DNA from 2 places in the Polaribacter staleyi genome. Region 2 is predicted to be linked to the other one. Evidence: riboswitches for the same ligand, from Rfam matches in the RefSeq annotation. Region 2 holds a riboswitch; the other holds the start of a gene.
What was found. Region 2 has a riboswitch for cobalamin ahead of WHD07_RS13365 (TonB-dependent receptor). Riboswitches for the same ligand answer to the same signal wherever they lie in the genome.
Positions count from the first base shown of each region.

Region 1 (3,643 bases), 1.0 Mb from region 2:
ATGCGTTAAACGTTGTTTTAAATTCAGCTAAATCAACTGCCGTTAAACTTGCTTTATGTTCTTTAATTTGATTAACAACCTTTACCGCTTCAAATAATTGCGGAATTAACATTGGTGTGTTAAAATCGTCGTTCATTGCTGCATAACAATCTTTTTTCCATTTTTGCACATCAAAAGTAGATGTTTTACCTGATTCAATCTTATCTAAGAAATTAACAGCTTCCATCAATTTAGAATGTCCTTTTTCTGATGCTTCTAATGCATCTCCAGAAAAATCTAAAATACTTCTATAATTGGCCTGCATATTAAAAAAACGAACCACACTTGCAGAAAATGCTTTTGGCAAAATAGTGTTTTCTCCTGTTAAAATTTCATTAGGTAAAATAAAATTCCCTGTAGATTTTGCCATTCTCTGCCCATTTAAAGAAAGCATATTTGTATGCATCCAATAATTTACAGGCGTTACGCCACTACAAGTTTTAGATTGTGCAATTTCGCATTCGTGATGCGGAAATTTTAAATCCATTCCACCACCATGAATATCAAAACTTTCGCCTAAATATTTTGTACTCATTACAGAACACTCTAAGTGCCACCCCGGAAAACCATCGCTCCAAGGAGAAGGCCAACGCATAATATGTTTCTCATCGGCTTTTTTCCAAAGTGCAAAATCTTGCGGATTTTTCTTGTCAGACTGCCCATCTAAAGTTCTTGTATTATGTAGTAAATCTTCTACTTTTCTACCAGAGAGAATTCCGTAGTTTTCTTTTTTATTGTATTCATGCACATCAAAATATACAGAACCATTTACCTCATACGCAAAACCTTTTTCTATGATTTCTTTAATCATTTCTATTTGCTCTACAATATGACCTGTTGCAGTTGGCTCTATACTTGGTGGTAAAAAGTTATAGTTTTTTAAAACATCATGAAAGTCTACCGTGTAACGTTGTACAACTTCCATGGGTTCAATTTGTTCTAAACGTGCTTTTCTTGCAATTTTGTCTTCTCCTTCATCTGCATCATTTTCTAAATGGCCAGCATCGGTAATATTACGTACATAACGCACCTTATAGCCTAAATGTAGTAAATATCTATACACAACATCAAAAAACATAAAGGTTCTAACATTACCTAAATGTGCGTTGCTATAAACCGTTGGACCACAAACGTACATACCTACATATCCGTCTGTTATGGTTTTAAAATCCTCTTTAGATTTGGTTAAAGAGTTGTATACTTTAAGCTGATTTTCTTTGTATAATTCCATTAAATAAGTGACTAATTACAGCCGATAAAGATAGACACTTTAAAAAGAATACCGAAATGGAATTTGTTAGAAGTTTGCTAAGATTTAAAGTCGCTGAAAAAAAATATAATTGTTATTCTTTTATTTATACAAATTACTTCTTAAAATTATAATTAAATTTACATTTCAATTTTTAAAATTGATAAAACCCCATCTTAAAATGAATTGGATACTATTAATTATAGCGGGACTTTTTGAAGTTGCTTTTGCTGCTTGCTTAGGTAAAGCTAAAGAAAGCACAGGTACCGAAACTACCTATTGGTACATTGGTTTTATAGTATGTTTATCTGCAAGTATGTTGCTCCTTTTAAAAGCAACACAAGAATTACCTATAGGAACTGCTTATGCTGTTTGGACGGGAATAGGTGCCGTTGGAACCGTTTTATTAGGTATTTTTATATTTAAAGAGCCCGCTACGTTTTGGCGTCTTTTTTTTATTTCTACTTTAATAATTTCTATAATTGGTTTAAAAGTAGTGTCTCATTAAAAACAAATTTCTTTGTTTTCTATACTCTTACAATCCTAAAACTTATTACCTATAAATATGTTTATAAGTAGCTAATAAGTTCTTCTAAATATTAGACACAAAAGGTAAATGATTTTTAAATTTGAATAGAATTTGGTTTTAATAACAATATCAATTGTTAAAATTAAAAGGGAAATAGGTGTAAAACCTATACTGTTCCCGCAGCTGTAAGCTCTATTAAAAGTTTTACATTCTTTGTCACTGTTTATCTATTTATAAACGGGAAGACGTAAAAACCAGAGTAAGTCAGAAGACCTGCCAACTTCTAATTAGTCAAACTTTCGGGATAAAAGTTATGGCACGATGTATCTACTTATACCATTGGGTTATCGTACCTTTTTTGACACATTTTAAACCATCAATAAGTAAGCCTTATTGGTTATATTATTAATGAAAATGAATTATTCTAGCATTCAGGTTGTACTACAAGAAGTGCCTGGTGAAATCAGTATTTGTTTTAGCATTTGTGGATGTAAAATTCGCTGCAAAGGTTGTCATTCTCCTATTTTATGGAAAGAAGAAAACGGACAACAACTTTCTATAAAATTATACAAACAAACATTACTAAAATATAAAGGATTTGCAAGTTGTGTTTTATTTATGGGTGGAGAATGGCATCAAAAAGAACTCATAGATTATTTAAAATACGCCCAAAAAGAAGGATACAAAACATGCCTTTATACAGGTAAGGAACATATTGATAAAAATTTACTACAACACCTAACTTGGATTAAAACCGGCAAATGGATTGCCAAAAAAGGAGGCTTAGATAAACCTGATACCAATCAGCAATTTATAGAAGTACAAACAAATAAAAATTTAAATCATTTATTCTTAAAAAACTATTAAGCTATGATTCGATTAACGGAAAAACAGGTAAACCAAAAAATTAATTTTATTCAGAATTACATTAATGCAAGCAATGCTGCTGATGGCTCTAAAATAGACGCCAACGCCAATGTTTCTTCTAAAAACATAGCTACTATGGAAGCTGAACTAAATAAGGATATTAACGTTCAGGTAAATAGGCAATTGGTAAAAAATAAAATTGAACAACTATTTGATAAAAATTTGGCCAATGAATATGTAAGGCAAATAGAAGCTCATGAAATTTATGTACATGATGAAACCTCTTTAAAACCTTATTGCACTTCTATTAGTATGTATCCATTTTTATTTGACGGACTTACCAAGCTTGGAGGTGAAAGTAAAGCACCACAACATTTAGAGAGTTATTGTGGCGAATTTGTAAACCTTGTCTTTGCCATTAGCTCTCAATTTGCAGGTGCTTTGGCAACTGTAGAATTTTTATTGTATTTTGATTATTTTGCTAGAAAAGATTTTGGAAACGATTACCTAAATTCTAACACCAAAACAGTTTCTAATCATTTACAACATGCGGTTTATGCAATTAATCAGCCTGCTGCTGCAAGAGGTTATCAATCTGTTTTTTGGAATATCTCTTTATACGATGAAAAATATTTTGACAGCTTATTTGGTGAGTTTGTTTTTCCTGACATGACAAAACCGCAATGGGAAAGTCTTAAAAAATTACAACTATTTTTTATGAAATGGTTTAATAAAGAAAGAGAAAAAGCTGTATTAACCTTTCCTGTGGTTACCGCTGCAATGCTTGTAAAAAAAGGCAAACCTGTAGATACTGAATTTGCCAATATGTGCGCCACTGAGTTAAGTGAAGGAAATTCATTTTTTATCTATCAATCTGAAAGCGCAGATAGTTTGGCTTCTTGTTGCCGATTAAGAAATGAAATTAGCGACAATACTTTTAGCTATTCTTTGGGTGCAGG
Region 1 is NZ_CP150665.1:4,193,335-4,196,977, reverse strand. Features, by position in the region: gene cysS (cysteine--tRNA ligase) at 1-1,270, opposite strand, end outside; gene WHD07_RS17385 (DMT family transporter) at 1,470-1,796, shown strand; cobalamin riboswitch at 1,913-2,112, shown strand; gene nrdG (anaerobic ribonucleoside-triphosphate reductase activating protein) at 2,232-2,684, shown strand; gene nrdD (anaerobic ribonucleoside-triphosphate reductase) at 2,688-3,643, shown strand, end outside.
Region 1: it holds a riboswitch for cobalamin, as region 2 does, so the genes downstream of both, nrdG (anaerobic ribonucleoside-triphosphate reductase activating protein) here and WHD07_RS13365 (TonB-dependent receptor) in region 2, are expected to answer to the same signal.

Region 2 (3,643 bases):
ATAGAACACATCCTGGTGAATTAGGTCATTTAATTATGGCTTATGAGTTGATTAAAACAGTTTTTCCTGTAAAGTATACTTCTAGAGTAGAGATTGATGTAAAGGCTAAAAAAGTAATAACCTCATATAATTGCGAGGTAAACTTAATAGATGGTACAAAAGAATTTACGGTGTTTGAAAATGCATTACCTTTTGCGCTTCAAGAAAATTTAGCTCCGGCATTGGGTTTAATAAAAGATAGAAAGGAATATACGCAAGAGTTTTTTTTATTTAAAAATTTAAGAGCGGGAGTTTATCAATTAGTTATTGACGGTATTGAAGTAGGTACTTATAATTCTAAAAAATTAAAAAAAGGAATTGATTTGTCTTTAAACGCTAAAACGCCACAATATAAACAAGCTCAAAAAGTGTATGATTGGTGTTTGGGTTATAAAAAAACAAATGAAAAATTGAGAACTTTAGCTTTAATGGAATTTCGTACACTTAGGGATTATCTAGGTGATGATACGATGGAGTCTAAAAAAGCTTTCTTAGAAAAAAAAATGAATCTCAGCGAGGGAAACCTTGGTATCCGTATGGTTTAAAAATGACTAAAGAATATTTCGAATTGCTTCCTAAAAGAGATTCTTTATGGAAAGATTTAAGTAGTATTAGAACCAAAATATACACAGCAAACAAACCTAAAATACATACATATAAGTTAATTAAAGAATAATTTTTTTGATGAGTTTTTAGTATAAAAACGTTTAAAGTATTTTGTTTTATAGTTATTCCAAAATTGAAGCTTTTAAATTTGATTTAAAAGTTGACCTCAAAAACCTATTTTATAAAGCGTTTTTTTGCCAAGATTGATTTTTTAAAGTAATATTCACTGAAAAATAAAGAAATTTTTTTGTGATTTTGGGTTGTTTTTTTTCTTGTTATATAACAACCCGGTTACGGGTTTCCGTAAGCTTTTTTTGTTTTATTGCAATACATTTGAAAAATGTAATTTCAATAAGAAATAATTGTAATAACGAATTGTTTTTAGCTTTTATTTCTTTTTGATACAAATTATTATAGATAATTTAAGGTGTTTGTTTTCTTTACTGTAAAATATAGAAATGAATAAATATTGTTTCTAATTTAAATAACTTTAATGCAACTTCATTTAATATAATTGGCTAGTAAAAAATAGTGTTGGGGGGCAATATTTATACGAGCTAAATTATTTTATTTGAGGTTGTTTTTTTCTTAATTTTTCTTGTTGTAATTTTCTAGATAGCCTGGTATTTTTAATTTAATATATTAATGTAGCTTGTTTAATAAGAATATAAATGTGTAATTAAAAATAAAGCATAAAACTGCATTGTCAATTAACAAATTGTAGATAAATTTGTATCATATTTTTTAACTAAGAATGGTTATCGGGTTTAAAAACTTGATATTAAAATGGGAATCTAGTGTAAATCTAGAACTGTCCCGCAGCTGTAAGCTCTAAAGTTGAAACTCGAATGGTCACTTTTCGAAAGAATGGGAAGACCGGGTGGATGGAGTAAGTCAGAAGACCTGCCATTTTTTTATAATTCATTAAGCTTTCGAGGATTGAAGCTAGAATTAGGAGCCTATCTATCTAAAATTTGGATACGTAGTACTTTTCTTATTCTATCCTCTTACGCAAAATTTAGGTATGAGGACTTCTTTTTTACACTCTTTTTTGTTTATTTTCTTTATTATATGTTGCTATAATTCTAATTTTTTATATGCCCAAAAAATTGATTCAATAAATGCCGTACAGCTTAAAGAAATTTTTTTAATTACCAATAAAGAGAAATTAAAAAAGCACTTTTCTCCTATTTCTGTTCAGACTTTAACAGGAAAGTCTTTAACGCGTTTAAGTAATTCTAGTGTTGCAGATGCTATTCGTTTTTTTAGTGGAGTTCAGTTAAAAGATTATGGAGGAATTGGCGGTATTAAAACCATAAATGTGAGAGGTATGGGATCACAACATACAGGGATTTTTTATGATGGTGTTCAATTAGGAAACGCACAAAATGGGCAAATAGATTTAGGGAAATATTCTGTACAAAACATGGAAGCTGTATCGTTATACCAAGGTCAACGATCAGATTTAGATCAATCCGCTAAATCCTATGCTTCTTCAAATAGTATTTATTTAAAGTCTAAAACACCTCAATTTTTAGATGGTAAACGTAGTAATGCAAATGTTAGTTTAAAAACAGGATCCTTTGGCTTGGTAAATCCTTCTGTAAATGTAGATTTTAAAATTAATAATCAATTAAGTGGGCGTATTAGTACAGAGTATCTTAATGCCAATGGTAAATATAAATTTAGATACACTAACGGTAGCTATGATACAATAGCAACACGTAATAATGCAGATATTGAATCTTTTAGAGCGGAAGTCTCTGTGCATGGTGCACAAGGTATTAAGAATGGGTGGAATGTAAAACTATATCATTATGATTCTGAACGTGGATTGCCAGGAGCTATTGTTGCTAATCGTTTTAAGCGTCCACAACGTTTATGGGATCGAAATAATTTTCTACAAGGAGCATTTACAAAGCATGTAAACGATTTCTATTTTTTTGTGTTAAGAGGTAAATATGCTCATAATTATTCTAGATATGTAGATCCAGAAATTATAAAGGTAGACGGGGAATTAGACAACAAATATACGCAAGAAGAATATTATTTATCGATGGTAAATACGTTTCAGGTTTCTCCTTTTTGCAAATTATCTCTAGCAACAGACTTACAAAGGAATACGATGGATGCAAATTTGTATCGATTTTCATACCCTAAAAGAATTACGCTTTTATCATCCTTAGCTGCCGATTTTACTTTTGATAAAGTTCACATACAAGGTAGTTTATTGAGTACTACAGTAGATGAAACGGTACTTTTTTATGAAGCAGCAGAAGATTTGCAGAAATACTCACCTACCATTATGTTGAATTGGCAACCTTTTACTTCTAATAAATTTAGGGTAAGAAGCTTTTATAAAGAAATTTTTAGGCAACCTACTTTTAATGATTTGTATTATACATTTATAGGAAATACCTTTTTAGATCCAGAAGACGCAACTCAGGTAAATCTTGGATTTTCTTATCAAACTGAGTTTAAAAAAGTAGCATTTGATCTTCAATCAGATGTCTATAAAATTTGGATAGACAACAAAATTGTAGCAGTTCCTGGTGCAAATCTGTTCCGTTGGTCTATGTTTAATTTAGGTAAAGTAGAAACTGCCGGAATAGAAACAAATATAAAGGCAATTGGTAGTTTGGGCACAAAATTTAAGTACAGCACCAACCTAAGTTACACGTATCAAGAATCTATTGATGTTACTGCTGGTGTAAATAATTATGGAGATCAGATTCCGTATATACCAGTTCATAGCGGTAGTATAAGTGCTATGATAGATTACCGAAAATTAGAATTGAACTACAGTTTTATTTATACGGGAGAAAGATATAGCCAAAAGGCAAACATTAGTTCTAATTATTTAGATCCGTGGTTTACACACGATTTAAGTTTGGGAAAAACACTCTTATTTAATCAAAAGAAATTAAAAGTTTTAGTAGCAATAAACAATGTATTTAATCAACAATTTGCGGTAGTTAAAAACTTTCCTATGCCAGGG
Region 2 is NZ_CP150665.1:3,169,630-3,173,272, forward strand. Features, by position in the region: gene WHD07_RS13355 (SGNH/GDSL hydrolase family protein) at 1-584, shown strand, start outside; gene WHD07_RS13360 (hypothetical protein) at 587-715, shown strand; cobalamin riboswitch at 1,384-1,570, shown strand; gene WHD07_RS13365 (TonB-dependent receptor) at 1,670-3,643, shown strand, end outside.